DNA from 3 places in the Pseudomonas sp. S9 genome. Region 3 is predicted to be linked to each of the others. Evidence: predicted binding sites of a transcription regulator. Region 3 holds the regulator's gene; each other region holds the start of a gene.
What was found. The regulator sigma-54, encoded in region 3, starts transcription at its own class of promoters, with help from an activator protein. The targets are predictions, from matches to a motif close to ANTGGCATNNANNTTGCTNT.

Region 1: PSES9_RS0102950 (CmpA/NrtA family ABC transporter substrate-binding protein) is a predicted target of sigma-54. The motif match lies at 4,396-4,415, and genes of this name have one in related genera.
Region 2: PSES9_RS0102985 (CmpA/NrtA family ABC transporter substrate-binding protein) is a predicted target of sigma-54. The motif match lies at 4,668-4,687, and genes of this name have one in related genera.

What each region holds. Positions count from the first base shown of each region.
Region 1 covers NZ_AFFX01000001.1:634,440-641,310, forward strand. Annotated here, with positions in the region: gene PSES9_RS0102930 (thioesterase family protein) at 1-23, opposite strand, end outside; gene PSES9_RS0102935 (polysaccharide lyase family 7 protein) at 124-813, opposite strand; gene PSES9_RS0102940 (ABC transporter ATP-binding protein) at 967-1,761, opposite strand; gene PSES9_RS0102945 (ABC transporter permease) at 1,778-2,767, opposite strand; gene PSES9_RS0102950 (CmpA/NrtA family ABC transporter substrate-binding protein) at 2,871-4,259, opposite strand; gene PSES9_RS0102960 (transcriptional regulator) at 4,641-4,955, opposite strand; gene PSES9_RS0102965 (hypothetical protein) at 5,142-5,534, shown strand; gene alaC (alanine transaminase) at 5,580-6,806, opposite strand.
Region 2 covers NZ_AFFX01000001.1:642,664-649,534, reverse strand. Annotated here, with positions in the region: gene PSES9_RS0103005 (nitrite/sulfite reductase) at 1-413, shown strand, start outside; gene PSES9_RS0103000 (DUF934 domain-containing protein) at 397-894, shown strand; gene PSES9_RS0102995 (DUF1289 domain-containing protein) at 962-1,444, opposite strand; gene acnB (bifunctional aconitate hydratase 2/2-methylisocitrate dehydratase) at 1,992-4,592, shown strand; gene PSES9_RS0102985 (CmpA/NrtA family ABC transporter substrate-binding protein) at 4,808-6,016, shown strand; gene PSES9_RS0102980 (ANTAR domain-containing response regulator) at 6,035-6,613, shown strand; gene PSES9_RS0102975 (pyridoxal phosphate-dependent decarboxylase family protein) at 6,766-6,871, shown strand, end outside.
Region 3 covers NZ_AFFX01000011.1:177,659-184,529, reverse strand. Annotated here, with positions in the region: gene lptC (LPS export ABC transporter periplasmic protein LptC) at 1-148, shown strand, start outside; gene lptA (lipopolysaccharide transport periplasmic protein LptA) at 135-671, shown strand; gene lptB (LPS export ABC transporter ATP-binding protein) at 675-1,400, shown strand; gene PSES9_RS0119580 (RNA polymerase factor sigma-54) at 1,536-3,050, shown strand; gene hpf (ribosome hibernation-promoting factor, HPF/YfiA family) at 3,231-3,539, shown strand; gene ptsN (PTS IIA-like nitrogen regulatory protein PtsN) at 3,555-4,019, shown strand; gene rapZ (RNase adapter RapZ) at 4,036-4,893, shown strand; gene PSES9_RS0119560 (HPr family phosphocarrier protein) at 4,906-5,178, shown strand; gene pmbA (metalloprotease PmbA) at 5,232-6,578, opposite strand; gene yjgA (ribosome biogenesis factor YjgA) at 6,687-6,871, shown strand, end outside.

The DNA of each region.
Region 1 (6,871 bases), on a different contig from region 3:
AAGCTAAGTGTCAGGCGGGCCATGGGTTCTCTTCGACAGCAGCTGTCTGGGCGATGGAAATCCCTATTGTACGGCCATGGCTGGATGATGGGCAGTGACATCTCAACTGCCCAGAAAAACGGGTTAATGGCGGTGCAAGGTATTAAGTGAGTAGAAGGTTACGCGACCGCCCTCGATTGAATAGCCCTGGTTGTCTTGTATGTATGCGCCTGCCTTGTAATACAGCAATTGCCGGCTCCAACTGCTGCTCAACTGTTTATAAAACGAACCATTGTCGCCGCTGCTTTTGACGGTCACGCCCAAACGGCCGGTCGAGGTGATACGAAGCTGGTAGCTGAAGCGTTCATTGAGGTCGACGTTCTGTGCCAGAAGTATATTTTGTACGCTCGAACTTCCCGGCTGTGCTCGATACAGAAGTTCGAGCCTCCCGGTGCCATTTTTATAATGGTATTGCAGCTTTGCCAACGGATCATTTTCACTTCCCGGCTGATCCTTACTATGGATTTGGCCGACAATAACTTTGTTTTTACTCGGCACCACGTTGACTGCCAGTACTGCATTTAAATAGTTGTCACCATCTTTGTAGTACCAGTTGTGCAATCTGCCATCGGCGTAGGTTTCCCGTAGTTCGCTACGCGGATAACTGGCGTCCTCGGTGCGTGAGCCGGTGACAGGCACCCAGAATACGACGGTTTGATTGCCGTCATTACGGAAGTATTGGCTGGAGTAACCGTTTTGTATCCGCGCCGCGCTGATTTCAGTGGGGGTCGGTGGTGTGGGGACAGATAGGTTCCAAGTGGACAGATCAAACACATTAGGTCCTTAGAGGGTCGCCGTTCAGTGAACAATTTATTTGCAACTGTTCGGCGACCTCAGCTTTGCTAGGTTCAACGTATCTGACCAACGGGCTGCCAACCTCTGTTCCAGACGGCTTATGGCCATTTCTTGATACTAGCCAAGCTGGTTTCAGGCTGCTGGGCGATGTTGCTTCTGGTAAAGGAATTCAAGCACCGCTGCGCGATATTCGTGATAGCGCGAATCGTGAGCCAAGGCCATGCGCTCCCGGGGCCTGGGCAGTTCGACCTGAAGAATCTCGCCGACTGTTGCCGAAGGCCCATTGCTCATCATGATGATTCTGTCCGACAGCAACACCGCTTCGTCAACGTCATGGGTAATCATGATCACCGTGTTACCGAGATCGGCGTGAATCTCCATCAGAGAATCCTGCAGGTGCGCGCGGGTGAGTGCATCAAGGGCGCCAAAGGGCTCATCCATCAACAATACTTTGGGTTGCATCGCCAGCGCCCGGGCAATACCTATGCGCTGTTTCATACCGCCGGATATCTCGCTGGGGCGCTTGTGACGTGCGTGACTCATGTGCACCAAGTCGAGGTTGTGCTCAATCCATTCACGCATCTCGGTTTTGCTTTTGCTGTTTTTGAATACCTGGCGCACGGCCAGTTCGATATTTTGGTAGCAGCTCAACCAAGGCAGTAAGCTATGGTTTTGAAACACCACGGCGCGCTCCGGCCCAGGTGCATTCACTTCTCGATTGTCGAGAATCACCCCGCCCGTGGTGGCCTGATAAAGGCCGGCGACAATATTCAATACGGTTGACTTGCCACAGCCTGAGTGGCCGATCAGCGAAACGAATTCCCCCTTGGCTATCTTCAAGTTAACGTCTTTAAGTGCGCAAAACAGGCCTTTATCCGTCGGAAAACTTATGCCTACGCCTGTCAGTTCAAGATGTGCAGTGCTCATAGAATATCCTCTGTGTTTAACGCAGGTCGGCGCTCTTATCCCAGCTCACATATTTTTGCAGGGCCAGCATCAGGCGATCGAGGGCAAAGCCGATCAGGCCGATCACAATCACGGCTACCATGATCCGTCCAAGCGAGTTGGAACTGCCGTTTTGGAACTCATCCCAGATGAATTTGCCCAGCCCGGGGTTTTGCGCAAGCATTTCGGCCGCAATCAACACCATCCAGCCAGTTGCCAGTGACAAGCGCAGACCAGTGAAAATCATGGGAATGGCGGCTGGCAGCACGATGCGTCGTATATGGTTGAGAGGGGACAGGCTCAGCACGCGGCTTACGTTCTGCAGGTCCTTATCCAGGTTTGCCACGCCAACAATGGTGTTGATTACCGTTGGCCAGAGGCAGCACAAGGCCACCGTCACTGCCGAGGTAATAAATGACTTGGCAAACAGCGGATCGGTGCTGGTGTAGACCGCGCTGACAACCATGGTCACCAGTGGCAGCCAGGCCAGTGGTGATATGGGTTTGAATATCTGTATCAGTGGGTTGATGGCGTTGTACAGCGGCTTGCTCAGGCCACAGACAATGCCCAGTGGAATGGCTATCAGCGAAGCAATCACAAAGCCGGTCATTACCGTATACAGGCTGGTGACTATCTGCTTGAAGAAGGTCGGTTTGCCGGTGTAGGGGCGGATCTTTACCTTGGCCTCTGGGTTTTTACTGAGCTGGGCCTGGTTACGTAGTTGCTGGCGCTCATAGAACGCCGTTTCACGCTTGGCTTCGCGCTGGTGCTCGTCGACCAGGTTGCTGAACTGGCTGGCAACTTGTGCGGGCCCGGGAAAGGTTCCCAGGCTGGTATTGATGCTGCCGGCAATCATTTGCCAGAACATCAGAAAGGCAGCCAGGCCAATGATTGGCATCAGCAGGTTTGGCAGCCAGCGTTTGAACGCTGCGGTTCTTGCGCTTTTGACTGTCTGGGTGATTTGCTCGGAGATGGCAGGGTTACTCATCGTCCAATCCTCGGCTTATACGGCCTCAGCCAGGCTGAAGGCGGGTTGTCTGGTGGCACTGGACCGCAGGGGCGGTTGCAGTGCTCTAATTGTCACAAGCGCGTTAGAGCACTGAGTCTTGCTTCAAGCCAATTTTCATTTGCTCGATGTAGGCGTTGGGCTTGCGCCCGTCATAGGTCAGGCCGTCGATGAATTCATGGGTCGGCGCGCGAAAGCCGCTTTCATCTGCTGCAGGAAAGTCGCTGGCCTTGGCCTTGCCTTCGGCAATCAACTCCTCGGCAGCCTGGCGATATACGGCGGGTTGGTAGACTTGCTTGGCGATATCGAAATACCAGCTGTCTGGCTTGGCCTCGGTGATTTGGCCCCAGCGGCGCATCTGCGTGAGGTACCAGATTGCGTCGGAATAAAACGGGTAGGTGGCGTTGTAGCGAAAGAACACGTTGAAGTCCGGAACGCTGCGTTTGTCACCTTTTTCGTACTCGAATGTTCCAGTCATGGAATTGGCGATGACCTTGGCATCCGCCCCCACGTATTCAGGACGCGACAGGATTTCCACGGCCTCCTGGCGGTTGGCATTGTTGCCCTCATCCAGCCACATGGCGGCGCGGATCAGGGCCTTGACCAGGCGCTTGTGGGTTTCAGGGTTGGCGTCGGCCCACTTTTTAGAGACCCCGAGGACTTTCTCCGGGTTGTTCTTCCATATTTCATAGTCGGTGATCACCGGTACGCCAATGCCTTTGAACACCGCCTGCTGGTTCCAGGGCTCGCCCACGCTGTAGCCGCTTATGGTGCCTGCCTCCATGGTCGAAGGCATTTGCGGTGGCGGGGTAACCGAGAGCAGGGCATCGGCATTCAATGTGCCGGAAATATCGCCCTTGGCTGGGGCGTAGTAACCCGGGTTTATTCCTCCAGCCGCGAGCCAGTAACGCAGTTCGTAGTTGTGGGTGGACACGGGAAAGACCATGCCCATGTTGAACGGCTTGCCTTCGGCCTTATAGCGCTCGATAACCGGTTTTAGCGCAGCAGCGCTTATGGGGTGAACCGGTTTGCCATCCTGCATGGGGATGTGCTCTTTCATTTCAGCCCAGACCTCATTGGAAACAGTGATGCCGTTGCCATTGAGGTCCATGGAAAACGCAGTGACAATCTGCGCCTTGGTGCCAAAGCCGATTGTCGCGCCAAGCGGCTGGCCAGCCAGCATATGTGCACCGTCGAGCTCGCCAGTGATCACCCGGTCGAGCAACACTTTCCAGTTTGCCTGGGCCTCAAGGGTGACATACAGGCCTTCGTCCTCGAAGTAGCCTTTCTCATAGGCAATTGCCAGGGGCGCCATGTCGGTGAGCTTGATAAAGCCCAGTTTGAGCTCTGCTTTCTCAGGTTCGGTGGCACTGGCAAAAGGTGCAGCGACTGAGCCGAATACAAGAAACGCGGCGCAACTGACACTGGCCAGGGCCTTCTTCAATAATGAGCACGGTAGTGTGGAATGGCGCATTGAAATTCCTCAGCTATCAGAAACGAAAAAAGACGTCTAAACCTGCACGCGAGAACAATGCGTGCAGCCTTGACGTCTTTGTCTATTTCGTCTCGATCACCGCCGTTGGCGACCCGAAGACGGATGTAGCGAGGTTATTGCAAAGCCCTTGCCAGGCAACGACTCAGATGCTGTATGAAGATTTTTATATAAGATAAAAAATAATCAAAAACAATAAATTACCTATGTATTTTAAAGTTGAATAGAGGTTTAGCTGGCGGCTGTACAAGCATCAATAGCGCTAGGCGCTGAGCCAGGCTGGTGCGTGGTTCATTTGCGTGCCGCTTAACGTGTGCAATAACAGCGCAGCGATTGACCTGGCTTCTGGGTGCAGTACAGGACTTAGCTGGCTGGGCGTTTGCGAGGCTCCTCGACGAAGTCCTTGAGCCAGCGCAGGACTTCGACAGCTTCCCAGCGAGTGGGGTCGAACATCGCGTAGACCAGGCCCTGGTAGCCGACAACATCGAGCGGCCGGTGGTATCCCGCACGCTGGAAAAGCGCCTCTATTTCCGCAAAGCAGGTATTGAAGTGCAGCCTGTTGAAAGGGGTTTTACCTTCAGTGACTATCCCTTCGAGGTGAAGCTCGTCCACGGTGGCCCGTATTTTTTCCAGAGGCATTCGGTTAACTGCTTGTTTTAATTGCATTACATCCAGCATCGTTGCGCTCCCAATCAAGCCTGTGCGGTATCTGTCAGATGGCGTAAATGAGTTTAGTACAAAAATACTGTACAAATAAACAGTATTGGTTAATAGTCTTGTCATCGCGCTGCAAATTTCACTCATTGCGATGGCCTGAAGGCAACCAAGCCCCAGCCCATCGGATAGGCAAAGGGGTCGCAAACAATGCAACAGATACTGATGACAGTTTTGGTATTGGTGATGCTTACGGGATGCGCGCAACCAACGCTTGAGCAGCCCAAGGCGAATGGCACCTACCTGGTGATCGACAATAACGATGCGTGGGCCGTAGTCATTTCTGATGGCAAGCGGGTTGAGGAGCACGGATTGGTTGTGGATGCCATCGGTATGTCGACCCCAGGCGCAGTCGTGGCCAACAGCTACGTGATTGACACACCTAATTGCGGGCGCGTGCAGTGGATGGCGCAGCATGATGATGTGGTCGATGGTGCGACAAGTTTGATGGCGCTGAGTTACAACCCGGCGCTGACTGAGTCCAAGTGCGTGATAGGAGAAGGCTTGAGCAGTATCTGGACAGTGCTCGATTATTCCAGCTAAGCCAAGTGCCCGATAACCAATGACTACCGGGCAAGACCCTGGATGCTATTTGACGGGCTTGGTCGCCGCACCCGGCAGCAAACCATCGGCTCTGAACATATGCTTGATGCCGCGCAAGGCCTGGCGAATGCGATCCTGGTTCTCGATCAAGGCAAAGCGCACATGATCATCACCGTAATCGCCAAAGCCGATGCCAGGAGAGACGCAGACCTTGGCTTGGGCCAGCAGTTTTTTGGCAAACTCCAGTGAGCCAAGCTCGGCATAGGCCTCGGGTATCCTGGCCCAGACGTACATTGAGGCCTTGGGGTTTTCGACCATCCAGCCGAGTTCGTGAAGGCCCTTTACCATCAGGTTGCGCCGCTGCCGGTATTGCTCGGCAATATCGCGTACGCACTGCTGGTCACCTTCCAGCGCTGCAATAGCGGCGACTTGTAGCGGGGTAAAGGTGCCGTAGTCGTGATAGCTCTTGATCCGCGCCAACGCGTTTACCAGTTCCTTGTTGCCGACCATGAAGCCAATTCGCCAGCCGGCCATGTTGTAGCTCTTGGACAGGGTAAAGAATTCCACTGCGACATCCTTGGCGCCGGGAACTTGCATGATCGATGGCGCTTTCCAGCCGTCATAGACGATATCGGCGTAGGCGAGGTCATGTACCACCAATACGTCATATTGTTTGGCCAGCGCCACAACCCGTTCAAAGAAGTCCAGTTCCACGCACTGCGCCGTCGGGTTCGAGGGGAACCCCAGGATCATCATCTTTGGCTTGGGAATGGACTCGCGAATGGCGCGCTCCAGTTCAGCAAAGAAATCGACGCCGGGCACCAGCGGTACAGAGCGTACCTGGGCGCCAGCAAGCACGGCACCATAAATATGGATCGGGTAGCTGGGGTTCGGGACAAAGACTTTATCGCCGTGATCGAGCGTTGCCAGCATCAGGTGGGCCAAGCCTTCTTTCGAGCCAATGGTGACTATGGCTTCGTCTTCAGGGTCGATATCAACCTGGTAGCGGTCGGCATACCAGCGTGAGATCGCTCGGCGCAGGCGCGGAATACCGCGTGAAGTCGAGTAGCCGTGGGTGTCTTCGCGCTGGGCAACAGTGCAGAGCTTTTCAACGATATGGGAAGGCGTGGGGCCGTCTGGATTGCCCATGCTGAAGTCAATGATGTCCTCGCCACGGCGGCGGGCTGCCATTTTCAGTTCAGCGGTGATATTGAAAACATAGGGGGGAAGACGATCGATGCGCGCAAAGCGGCGCTTAGCTTGCTCAGCCATGTAAACCTCAAAGTACGTAAGCGCCCGGAACCGTCCGAGCGACGCTGGCCACTGCGGTGGCCGGT
Region 2 (6,871 bases), on a different contig from region 3:
CGGGCGGCGACTTCTGCTCGCTGGCCAACGCCAAGTCGATCCCGATCGCCGAAGCCATTCAGCGTCGTTTCGATGACCTCGACTACCTGTTCGATATTGGTGAAATCGACCTCAATATCTCAGGCTGCATGAACGCTTGTGGCCATCACCACGTAGGTCACATCGGCATCCTGGGTGTGGACAAGAAAGGCGAAGAGTTCTACCAGGTTTCACTCGGCGGCAGCTCTGGCCGTGACGCCAGCCTGGCCAAGATTCTCGGCCCGGCATTTGCGCAAGATGACGTGGCAGGCGTGATCGAGAAAATCATCAATGTCTACGTCGAAAAGCGTGACGATGAAGAAAGCTTCCTCGACACCTTCCGCCGTGTCGGTGTGGACCCGTTTAAGGAGCGCGTATATGCAGCGAATAATTAAGAACGGCCAGATCATCGACGAAACCTGGCATCTGCTGCCTAAAGACGCGACGCTCGAGGGCTTGTCAAACTGTGACGACCTGATCGTACCGTTGGAGCTGTGGTCCGAGCATGCCCATGCCCTCAAGGCCCGCGATGGCGGCCTGGGTGTTTGGCTCGAAGCCGGTGAAGAGATCGAAGAGATTGCCGACCAACTGGATAACTTCCAGGTCATTGCCCTGAATTTCCCAGCCTTCACCGATGGCCGCCACTCCTCGACGGCTTATATGCTGCGCACGCGTTATGGCTACAAAGGTGAAATTCGCGCCATCGGTGACGTACTGCGTGATCAACTGTTCGCCCTGCGCCGTTGCGGCTTTGATGCCTTCGCCCTGCGTGAAGACAAAGACCCGCAAGATGCCCTGCAAGCCTTTACTGAATATTCAGAGGTTTATCAGGCATCGAGCGATCAGCCTTTGCCATTGTTCCGCCGCCGTGCTTGATCGCGGCTTAACGCGGTAAAACAAAAAGCCCGACGCAGTGATGCATCGGGCTTTTTTACGACGCAATTTAAGGCTTTGGCTCGACGCTCAATGCATCACTGAGAAAGCCCGGGGCGATATAGCGCTCATAGTGCGCCTCGGAAAGAATGAAGAACTCACGATCAATGGCGTCGCGCAACTCCGGCAGCGACCAGTTGCGAAACTCGGGCAGCAACGCCATGCCGTATGCTTCGAGCTGGTTGATCACGCGCGCGCCCCGGGCGATCAACTGATAAGCCCAGCAATAAGGCGACTGATTAGGCACAAAGCGAATCTGGCGCTGGACCAGCTGATCCCGTAATCGCATTGCATCAAACACTTCGACCTTAGCCTCCATGACCTGTACCAACAGCACCTCCAGACGCTGCCATACAGCTTGCTTGGCTTGCTCATCGTAGCCATTCCAGGCAATCACCTCATGATGAAAACGCTTGCAGCCACGGCACACAAGGTCGCCATAGACCGTCGAACACAGGCCAACACAGGGCGTTTTAATCGGCTGACTGGACATAACAAAAACAAGATTCACATGACTAACAGGCGGGCATATTAGCCCTTTGTCCAAGTCAGTTCACCCATGAAAAACTGTGTGAATAGATGTTTTTCTAAAAAGCCGTTTCAGGCAAAAGATGACAAAACGGCCATTATCCAGACTCACAAGACCCAAAAATGGGCTTGGAGAAGGCTTTTAGGAGGCTTTTGATTGTTTTTTGTACAAACATGCAGAATCAAGGCTTTAGCTTAACTTTACTTGCGCTTTCCAGTAGAATCGTCGGGCCTTTTATAGGCACCAAAGTCCGTTGGAAGCTGTTTTCAAAGCGTCACGAGCACAGTTAATCCTGCAGGTACGATGTTGGCACCGCTATTTGGTTACCCCAAATACTGGTGCCAGCCCTCATCGATCTCGTCCTGCCGGCGTAAAACTTTGAAAGCAGCTTCTGGAAGAAATCCCTGAAATCTCGGCTGATTGGCCCATAAAGCCTTTACAGCGCTTGATTCGGTGCTTTCTGGATATGCGTCCCGGACAGAATTTGGGACCACTGATGAGGGTAATAACTGTGCTTGAAGCCTATCGCAAACACGTAGCAGAGCGTGCCGCTCAGGGTATCGTGCCCCAGCCGCTGAACGCCGAACAAACTGCAGGTCTTGTTGAACTGCTGAAAAACCCGCCTGCTGGCGAAGAAGAATTCCTCGTCGACCTGATCACCAATCGCGTACCACCAGGGGTGGACGAAGCAGCCTACGTCAAGGCTGGTTTCCTCTCCGCTGTCGCCAAGGGTGAAGCAACCTCCCCCCTGATTGACAACAAGCGTGCAGTCGAACTGCTGGGCACCATGCAAGGCGGCTACAACATCGCCACCCTGGTTGAACTGCTCGAAGACGCGACCTTGGGTGCTGTTGCCGCCGAACAACTGAAGCACACCTTGCTGATGTTCGACGCGTTCCACGACGTAGCTGAAAAAGCTAAGGCAGGCAACGCCAACGCTAAAGCTGTGCTGCAGTCCTGGGCAGAAGGCGAATGGTTCACCAAACGCGCCCCGATCGCCGAGAAATACAGCCTGAGCGTGTTCAAGGTTACCGGCGAAACCAACACCGACGACCTGTCTCCGGCGCCTGACGCCTGGTCACGTCCAGACATCCCGCTGCACGCCCTGGCCATGTTGAAAATGGCTCGCGACGGCATCGTGCCTGAGCAACAAGGCGTGACTGGCCCACTGAAGCAGATCGAAGAGATCCGCGCTGCTGGCTTCCCAGTTGCCTATGTGGGCGACGTTGTCGGTACCGGCTCATCGCGTAAATCCGCAACCAACTCGGTATTGTGGTTCTTCGGCGACGACATCCCTTACGTGCCGAACAAGCGCGCAGGCGGTTTCTGCTTCGGTAACAAGATTGCGCCTATCTTCTACAACACCATGGAAGATGCTGGCGCCCTGCCGATCGAGTTCGACGTTACCAACATCGCCATGGGCGACGTGATCGACGTCTATCCGTACGCCGGTAAAGTGTGCAAGCACGGCACTGACGAAGTTATCACCACCTTCGAACTGAAAACCCCTGTGCTGCTCGACGAAGTTCGTGCAGGCGGCCGCATTCCGTTGATCGTGGGTCGTGGTTTGACCGACAAGGCACGTGCTGAGTTGGGTCTTCCACCTGCTGACCTGTTCAAGAAACCTGAGCAGCCAGCCGACAGCAACAAAGGCTTCACCCTGGCGCAGAAGATGGTTGGCAAGGCTTGCGGCGTAGCAGGCGTGCGTCCAGGCACTTACTGCGAACCCAAGATGACCACCGTCGGCTCGCAAGACACCACAGGTCCAATGACCCGTGATGAACTGAAAGACCTGGCATGCCTGGGCTTCTCCGCCGACCTGGTGTTGCAGTCGTTCTGCCACACTGCGGCTTATCCGAAGCCGATCGATGTGACCACTCACCACACCCTGCCTGACTTCATCCGCACTCGCGGTGGTGTCTCGCTGCGTCCTGGTGACGGCATCATCCACAGCTGGCTGAACCGCATGCTGCTGCCGGATACCGTTGGCACTGGTGGTGACTCGCACACCCGTTTCCCAATGGGCATTTCGTTCCCGGCAGGTTCGGGCCTGGTTGCATTCGCAGCAGCTACCGGCGTTATGCCACTGGATATGCCGGAATCCATCCTGGTTCGTTTCAAGGGCAAAATGCAGCCTGGTATCACCCTGCGTGACCTGGTCCATGCAATCCCTTACTACGCTATCCAGAAAGGCCTGCTGACTGTTGAGAAGAAAGGCAAGATCAACGCCTTCTCCGGCCGCATCCTCGAGATCGAAGGTCTCGACGAACTGACCGTTGAACAAGCGTTCGAACTGTCTGACGCCTCCGCAGAGCGCTCCGCTGCTGGTTGCACCATCAAGATGCCGGAAAAGGCAATTGCCGAATACCTGCAGTCGAACATCACCCTGCTGCGCTGGATGATCAGCGAAGGCTACGGCGACGCACGCACCATGGAACGTCGCGCTCAAGCGATGGAAGCATGGCTGGCCAACCCTGAACTGATGAGCGCTGATGCTGACGCCGAATACGCTGAAATCATCGAAATCGACCTGTCAGAGCTGAAAGAACCCGTTCTGTGCGCACCAAACGACCCGGACGATGCTCGTCTGCTGTCGACTGTTCAGGGCGAGAAGATCGACGAAGTGTTCATCGGCTCGTGCATGACCAACATTGGTCACTTCCGCGCTGCTGGCAAGCTGCTGGATAAAGTCAAAGGTGGCATTCCGACTCGTCTGTGGCTGTCGCCGCCGACCAAGATGGACGCTCACCAGCTGACTGAAGAAGGCTACTACGGCATCTTCGGCAAGGCTGGCGCACGTATGGAAATGCCGGGCTGCTCGCTGTGCATGGGTAACCAGGCACGTGTAGAGGCCAACTCCACCGTGGTTTCCACTTCGACGCGTAACTTCCCGAACCGCCTGGGTGATGGCGCCAACGTGTACCTGGCCTCTGCCGAACTGGCTGCGGTCGCTGCAATCACCGGCAAACTGCCGACGGTTGAAGAGTACATGGCGTATGCGAAAGACATCGACAGCATGGCTGCCGACGTTTATCGCTACCTGAGCTTCGACCAGATCGCTGAGTTCCGCGAAGCCGCTGCGAACGCCAACATCCCGGTCGTTCAAGCCTAAGCGTTAGCTGCATCGAAAGAGCCCCGCCCAGTGCGGGGCTTTTTTTTGCGTGCGATCAAGCTGTTGCTCAAGTCCGCTGGCACATGGATTGCTTTGCTAGGGACACTGCAAGCAGCTCCAACTACGGAACTCGCTTATCGACAATGGCGTCGTCTCGGAACTGCTTTGCGCAGCGACTGAAACGGCGCTTTTTTGTGTTGCAAAGGGAATGCTAAATGGGTGATCAAACACTTAACCGCACAGATGTACTGGATTGGGTTAACGGCTCCGACGCTCCAGAAAAGAGCACGCTCAACCTGGGCTTTATGGCCCTGACAGACTCGGCGTCATTGATTGTCGCCGCCACGCAGGGCTTCGCCCAACCCTATGGCTTGACCCTCAACCTGCAGCGCCAATCATCCTGGGCCACCCTGCGCGACAAGCTGTTGAGCCGAGAGCTCGACGCCGCGCAAACGTTATACGGCCAAATCTACGGCACCCACTTGGGAATTGGCGTCCAGCCCACAGAGATGGCAATTCTGATGGGCCTTAATCACAACGGCCAGGCGATTAACCTCTCGGAACAACTCAAGTGCGAAGGCGTGACCAATGGCGATGCACTCAAGCAATACGTGCATCAAAGCAGTGCAAAGCTGACCTTCGCTCAAACCTTTCCCACAGGCACGCACGCCATGTGGCTTTATTATTGGCTGGCCAGCCAAGGCATACACCCGCTCACTGACGTCAATACCGTAGTGGTGCCGCCCGCACAAATGGTTGCACACCTGAACGCGCAACGTATCGACGGTTTCTGCGCAGGCGGGCCATGGGGAGCCCTGGCAGTAGATCAAGGCCAAGGTTTTACCGTGGCCACCAGCCAAGCGATCTGGCCAGACCACCCGGAAAAGGTATTGGGCCTGACGCGCGAGTTTGTCGAGCTTTATCCCAACACCGCCCGGGCCTTGACCATGGCCATCCTTGAAGCCAGCCGTTTCATTGACGAAAACCCGGAAAACAAACGCAGCACGGCCAAGCTGATCAGCAGCGCCGACTATGTTGACGCGCCCTTGTCTGCCATAGAACCGCGATTTCTTGGCCACTACCAGGACGGTCTCGGCAATGCCTGGGCCGACCCACATCCACTGCGCTTCCACGCCGGTGGCGCAGTCAACATGCCGTATTTATCCGACGGCATCTGGTTTATGACCCAATTCCGCCGCTGGGGCTTGCTGCGCGATGATCCCGACTACCTGGGTGTCGCGCAACGTATCCAGCAGATCGATATCTACAGCCAGGCGGCGCAGGCATTGAATATCCCGGTGCCACCTGCGATGCGCAGCAGCACCCTGCTCGATGGCAAAAGCTGGGACGGCAGCAACCCGGTGGACTATGCGCGAAGTTTTGCCCTTCACGCCTTGAGCGATAGCTCAGTCACCGCCCAATAACTGGCAGGAGGCCAAGATATGCTGCGCATACTGCTGATAAACGACACACCGAAAAAAGTCGGCCGGCTCAAAGCGGCACTGACCGAGGCCGGGTTTGAAGTCATCGATGAGTCTGGCCTGACCATCGACCTGCCCGCTCGGGTTGAGGTTGTGCGCCCGGATGTAATCCTGATCGACAGTGAATCCCCCAGCCGTGACGTCATGGAGCAAGTGGTATTGGTCACCCGTGATCAACCGCGGCCAATTGTCATGTTCACTGACGAACACAACCCCAACGTCATGCGCCAGGCGATTCAATCCGGTGTCAGTGCCTACATAGTCGAAGGGATTCATGCCCAACGCCTGCAGCCCATACTTGATGTGGCCATGGCTCGCTTCGAGAGCGATCAAGCGTTGCGCGCGCAATTGCACGCACGGGACGCACAACTGGCTGAACGCAAACGGATCGAACTGGCCAAGGGCCTCTTGATGAAAATGAAGAGCTGCGATGAAGAAGCCGCCTACACCCTGATGCGTCGCCAAGCCATGAGCCGTCAGCAAAAGCTCGCGCAAGTGGCTGAACAGATTATTGCCATGCACGATTTGCTCGGAAAATAAGCGGACTGTACCGCTTGCAACCCCACTGTTCTGCTCGCACCTGTAGCGGCCAGCAAACTGTATAGCTGCCTCAATGGCCGGTTGTATCTGCGCCTGCAACCGGCCAATGGCTAAGATCAAGCATTCATCCAGCCGCCAATAGTGAGCGCAGCATGACCCCGCATAATGACGAGACAGCGCTTCTTGCCGACGCAGACCGGCGCGCCCTGAAATATCTCGACAGCCTGCCCCGGCGCCCAGTATTCCCTGCTCAGCAAG
Region 3 (6,871 bases):
TCCCGATAAGGAATATGCGCAGACGCAGCAAGCCGTTAGAATCGACGCAGCCAATGGGGTGACCACGGCGCAAGGAATGAAAGCGTATTTAAATGACAGCAGGATGCTCTTGCTGTCCAACGTAAGAGGCCAGCATGAGGTTCGTTAAAACCCTCCCCCTTCTGCTCAGCTTGGGTGCATCGCTAGGAAGCGTTCATGCCTGGGCTTTGCCAACTGACCGCGATCAACCGATTCGCGTGCAGGCAGACAGCGCAGAACTTGACGACAAGCAAGGTGTTGCGGTTTATCGCGGCGATGTCGTCATCACTCAAGGCACGATGAAAATCACCGGTGACACGGTCACCATTACCCAGAATGCCAAAGGCGAAATCGACGTTTTCACTTCAGTCGGACGCCCGGCCTACTATGAGCAGAAACCTGCGGTAGACAAAGAAATCGTCAAAGCCTACGGCCTGACCATCCAATATTTTGCAGCCAATGAACGTATTGTCCTGATTGACCAAGCCAAGGTCATTCAAGAGGGCAACACCTTCGAAGGCGAGAAAATCGTCTACGACACGCAGCGCCAAATCGTCAACGCTGGCCGCGCAACAGGTACCAAGGTGACCTCGCCGCGCCCACGCATCGATATGGTGATCCAGCCGAAGAACAAACCCACCCAAGGGCAGTAATTAATGGCTACATTGAAAGCCCAACACCTGGCCAAAAGCTACAAAAGCCGCCAGGTTGTCCGTGACGTTAGCCTGAGCATCGACAGCGGCCAAATCGTCGGCCTGCTTGGCCCTAACGGTGCAGGTAAGACCACCTGCTTCTACATGATCGTGGGCTTAGTGCAGGCTGACCAGGGACGCATCCTGATTGACGACCTCGACGTCAGCCATCAGCCCATGCACGGCCGCGCACGTGCCGGCATTGGCTACCTGCCTCAAGAAGCATCGATTTTCCGCAAGCTCAGCGTTGCCGATAACATCATGGCAATTCTTGAGACTCGCAAAGAACTTGACCGTGCTGGCCGTGAAGCTGAACTGGAAAGCCTCCTTGAGGAGTTCCATATTCACCATATTCGCGACAACCTGGGCATGAGCCTGTCCGGCGGTGAGCGACGCCGGGTTGAAATTGCCCGCGCCCTGGCAACAGCACCGAAATTCATCTTGCTTGATGAGCCATTTGCCGGTGTTGACCCGATCTCGGTTGGCGATATCAAGCAAATCATCCACCACTTGAAAGCCAAGGGTATCGGCGTGCTGATCACCGACCACAATGTGCGCGAAACGCTGGATATTTGCGAAACAGCCTATATCGTCAGCGACGGCCAGCTCATTGCGGAAGGCAACTCGGAAGCGATTCTGGCCAACCAGACGGTAAAAGAAGTCTACCTGGGCCATGAATTCCGCCTTTAACCCGGTTTTTCTCAACCGATTAGCGTCAACTGCTAGGCAAAGCACTGCAATTCGGGCATATAATTTGCTTCCTTGAGGCGCCCATCAGGCGCCCTGTAGTGGATTGCGCAAAGACGCCGGTAAATAAGGTCTGCAATGAAACCATCGCTAGTCCTGAAGATGGGCCAGCAGCTGACGATGACTCCTCAGCTGCAACAAGCCATTCGCTTACTCCAACTGTCGACCCTGGATCTCCAGCAAGAAATCCAAGAGGCACTGGAGTCAAACCCAATGCTCGAACGTCAGGAAGACGGCGAAGACTTCGACAACTCGGACCCCATGGCCGACGGCGCCGAGACCGCCACCGCCGAGCAGCCTGCACAGCAGGACAATTTCCAGGAAACCAGCTTCCAGGATGCTCCGCAAACCGTGGACAACCTCGAGGATGGCGAGTGGAACGAGCGTATCCCCAACGAACTCCCAGTGGATACCGCCTGGGAAGATGTCTACCAAACCAGCGCCAGCAGCCTGCCCAGCAGCAGCGATGACGACGAATGGGACTTCACCACGCGCACTTCGACCGGCGATAGCCTGCAGAGCCATATGCTCTGGCAGCTCAACCTGTCCCCCATGTCCGACAAGGATCGCCTGATTGCGGTTACCCTGATCGACTGCATCAATCCTCAGGGCTACCTCGAAGAAACCCTGCAAGAGATTCTCGAAGCCTTCGACCCGGAACTGGACATCGAACTCGACGAAATAGAAGCCGTCCTGCACCGCATCCAGCAGTTTGAACCCTCAGGCATTGCCGCCCGCGACCTGCGCGAATGCCTGACCCTGCAACTGCGCCAGCTGCCAGTCAAGACCCCCTGGCTTGCCGAAGCCCAACGACTCGCCAATGACTATCTGGATTTGCTGGGCAACCGCGATTACAGCCAGCTGATGCGCCGCATGAAGCTCAAGGAAGACGAACTGCGCCAGGTCATCGAATTGATCCAGAGCCTCAACCCACGACCGGGCTCGCAGATTGAGTCCAGCGAACCCGAATACGTGGTACCCGATGTCATTGTGCGCAAACACAACGAGCGCTGGCTGGTTGAACTCAACCAGGAAGCCATGCCCCGACTCCGCGTCAATGCGCAATACGCGGGTTTTGTGCGCCGCGCCGACTCGAGCGCCGACAACACCTTTATGCGCAACCAGCTTCAAGAAGCCCGCTGGTTTATCAAAAGCCTGCAAAGCCGCAACGAAACGCTGATGAAGGTTGCGACCCAGATCGTTGAACATCAACGGGGCTTTCTCGACTACGGCGACGAGGCGATGAAACCACTGGTGCTGCACGATATCGCCGAAGCGGTGGGCATGCACGAGTCGACCATTTCCCGGGTCACCACCCAGAAATTCATGCACACCCCCCGTGGCATTTACGAGTTGAAATACTTCTTCTCCAGCCACGTCAGCACCTCCGAAGGCGGAGAATGCTCGTCTACAGCGATCCGCGCGATCATCAAAAAACTGGTTGCAGCGGAAAATGCAAAAAAGCCGTTGAGTGACAGCAAGATCGCTGGTTTACTGGAGACACAAGGCATTCAAGTAGCTCGACGCACAGTTGCTAAATACCGGGAATCACTCGGTATCGCGCCTTCAAGTGAACGCAAGCGATTGATGTAACAGCTGATGAACAGGAAGATCGTCTCAATCACTATCGAACTGACCCGCTCTTAGCTAAAAGCAGCCATACTAAGGGCGTAAAGGTGTCAGGCTCGGTTACTGGGGGTCTTACGCGCCACAGTGTTCCGGCGGCAGGCAACTCGGCCTGTCTCTTACACACGGCAACAAGGAGAAAGCGGTATGCAAGTCAACATCAGTGGACACCAACTGGATGTGACCGACGCCCTGCGCGAGTACATCGACGAAAAATTCAGTCGACTAGAGCGCCACTTCGACAAGATTACGAACGTACAAGTCATTATGGAGGTCGAGAAGCTCAAGCAGAAGATCGAAGCCACCTTACACATTGCAGGCGGCGAGATAGTCGCCAACGCCGAACATGATGACATGTATGCAGCAATCGATTTACTGACCGACAAACTCGATAGACAACTTATCAAGCACAAGGAAAAGCAGCTCGACCGTCAACAGGGCGCAATGGCCCGTTGATATCGCCCTACTCCTATGATCCGACTTGAAAATATCCTGACCCCCGGCCGTTCCCTGGTGAACGTGCCGGGCGGCAGTAAAAAACGCGTTCTCGAACAGATTGCCAACCTGGTTGCGCGCGAATTGCCCGACCTCGATGGACAAGACATTTTCGAAAGCCTGATCGCCCGCGAAAAACTCGGGTCCACTGGTTTTGGTAATGGCATTGCCATTCCACACTGCCGTTTGCCTGCGTGCAATGCCCCCATCAGCGCCTTGCTCAAGCTCGACTCAGCTGTCGATTTCGACGCGATTGATGGCGCCCCGGTTGACTTGCTGTTCGTGCTACTGGTTCCTGAAGCCGCTACGGATGAACACCTAGAGCTGCTTCGTCAAATAGCGAGCATGCTTGACCGCAGCGACGTCCGTGAGCGACTGCGCCAGGCACAAAGCAATGAAGCCCTGTACCAGGTTGTTGTCGACGTACAGAACAACAGCTAAACGACAGAGAACCTACATGCGCTTGATAATAGTCAGCGGGCGTTCAGGATCAGGTAAAAGCACCGCCCTTGATGTACTCGAGGACAACGGCTTCTACTGCATAGACAACCTGCCGGCCAGCTTGCTTCCCCAGCTAGCTGAACGAGCGTTTCAGCAGAAAGATTCAGCTCACCCCAATGTCGCGGTGTCGATCGATGCCCGCAACCTGCCAAGCGACTTGAACATGTTTCCCGAGTTGCTTGAACAAGTCCGTGCGCGCAATGTTCAGTGCGACCTGCTGTACCTGGACGCCAACGAAGAAACGCTGCTCAAACGCTTCTCTGAAACGCGCCGGCGCCATCCGCTGACCAACGACAATCGGTCGTTGGCGGAAGCCATTACCGATGAAACCCTGCTGCTTGAGCCAATCATTGATCTGGCCGACCTGAAGATAGACACCACCCACCTGAATCTCTACCAACTGCGCGACACCTTGGCCTTGCGCCTGCTGAACAAGCCGGATCCGGGCACTGCATTTCTGGTTGAATCCTTTGGTTTCAAACGAGGCATGCCGGTTGACGCAGATGTGGTATTTGATGTGCGTTGCCTGCCAAACCCGTATTGGCGCGCTGAACTACGCGATTTCTCGGGGCTTGAGAAACCCGTTATTGACTATCTTGACAGCCAGGCGGATGTCCAGGACATGTATCAGGACATCCATGCCTACCTGAGCAAATGGTTGCCACGCTTCGCGGCCAGCAATCGCGCCTACGTGACGATCGCCATTGGCTGCACGGGTGGGCATCACCGCTCGGTGTATATCGCCAACCGCCTGGGCAAAGCGCTCAAGGCCCAGCTCAAAAACGTCCAGACTCGCCACCGCGACCTCAGTTAAGGAATTGCCGCGATGCCCGCCTGCGAAGTAACCATTATCAACAAGCTCGGTTTGCACGCACGGGCTGCCGCCAAATTTGTCGGCGTTGCCACACAGTATCCTTGCAGCATCAAGGTTGGCCGTACATCACAGAGCCTGGTCGACGGCAAAAGCATCATGTCGGTGATGATGCTGGCGGCAGGCAAAGGCACCTCGGTACACCTGCTAACCGAAGGCGAGCAGGATGAACAGGCGCTCGATGCCCTGCTCGAGTTGATCAACAACTACTTCGATGAAGGCGAATAGTGCGCGATTGCCGCAAACCAATGGGCGGATGACAAATCATCCGCCCTGCTTGATCAGCTACCTGCAACTGTCATGCGCTCGATCAGCACGGAACCGGTGCGGATACTGCTGCGCAACTCCAGATCATTCCCTACCGCAACGATTTGCTTGAACATATCCCGCATATTGCCGGCGATGGTTACTTCCTGGACCGGGAATTGGATCTCGCCGTTTTCGACCCAGTAACCGCCGGCGCCGCGTGAGTAATCACCCGTCACCATATTCAGGCCGTGGCCCATCAACTCGGTCACCAGCAGGCCACGTCCCATGCGCTTGATCAGTGCTTGCTGGTCTTCATCGCCATGGGTGACAAACAGGTTATGCACGCCACCGGCATTCGCGGTGCTTGGCATGCCCAGCTTGCGCCCGGAATAAGTGCTGAGCACATAGGACAGCAACTCACCGTTCTCGACAAAGGACTTGGCATAAGTCGCCAGGCCGTCGCCGTCAAACGACGCACTGCCCATTGCCCGCGGAATATGCGGACGCTCATCAAGACTCAGCCACTGCGGGAAAAGCTGCTGGCCAATAGCCCCTTCCAAGAACGAAGACTTGCGATAGATACTGCCGCCCGAAATAGCCCCCAGAAAGCTGCTGAACAAGCCCGTGGCCAACTCAGCGGCGAACAACACCGGGACTTCACAGGTTGGCACCGGCCGTGCACCAAGACGGCTGACAGCACGCATGGCCGCACGCGCACCTATGGCTTCCGGACTGGCCAGCAGTTCGCCCTGGCGATTGACGTCATACCAGTAATCGCGCTGCATCAGCCCCTTGTCTTCGGCGATCATCACGCAGCTCAAGCTGTGCCGGGTGCTTGCGTAACCGCCGATGAAACCATTGCTGTTGCCATAGACACGACAGCCCTGATGCGTACTCAAGGAGGTGCCATCGGCGTTCTTGATTCGCTTGTCGGCGTCGAATGCTGCGCCTTCGCAGCGCAAGGCATGTTCGATCGACTGCTCGGGAGTAATCGACCAGCCATGGTATAAATCCAGATCCGGTAGATCCCGCGCCATCAACGCTGCATCTGCAAGGCCCGCGCATTCATCTTCAGAGGCGTGCTTGGCAATCGCCAGCGCAGCCGCTACCGTCTCCCGAATAGCCGCATCACCCGTGGCCGAGGTACTTGCAGAACCTTTGCGCTGCCCCAGGTACAGGGTGATGCCGAAGCCCTGGTCACGATTGAACTCAACGGTCTCGACCTCACGCTGGCGCACCGTGGTCGACAAGCCCTGCTCAACAGAAACCGCAACCTCACAGGCACTTGCGCCCTGCTTCCTGGCTTCGGCGATGATCTGCTCCACCTGAGCCTGTAACTGCGGCACCGCTTGTGGGCCAACGACGTCTACTGAACTCATACCTACTCCTGAAATTATTTTCGTTGTGAGCCGCACCCTGTCGGGCCCAACCGCTTACAACTCGGAACTAACTGCTATCATGACGGGGTTTTCCACTGGATCGCCCCCATGTCTGAATACCTTGACGACTTCTCCACAGAGAAGAGTAAAACCCAGGTCAAACGCGAACTGCATGCCTTGCAAGAGCTCGGTCAACGCCTGGCGGCCCTCAAGCCTGACCTGCTAAACAAACTCCCTCTCACCGAAGAGCTGCGTACCGCGCTGGCAGAAGCGCCCAAACACACGGCTAATTC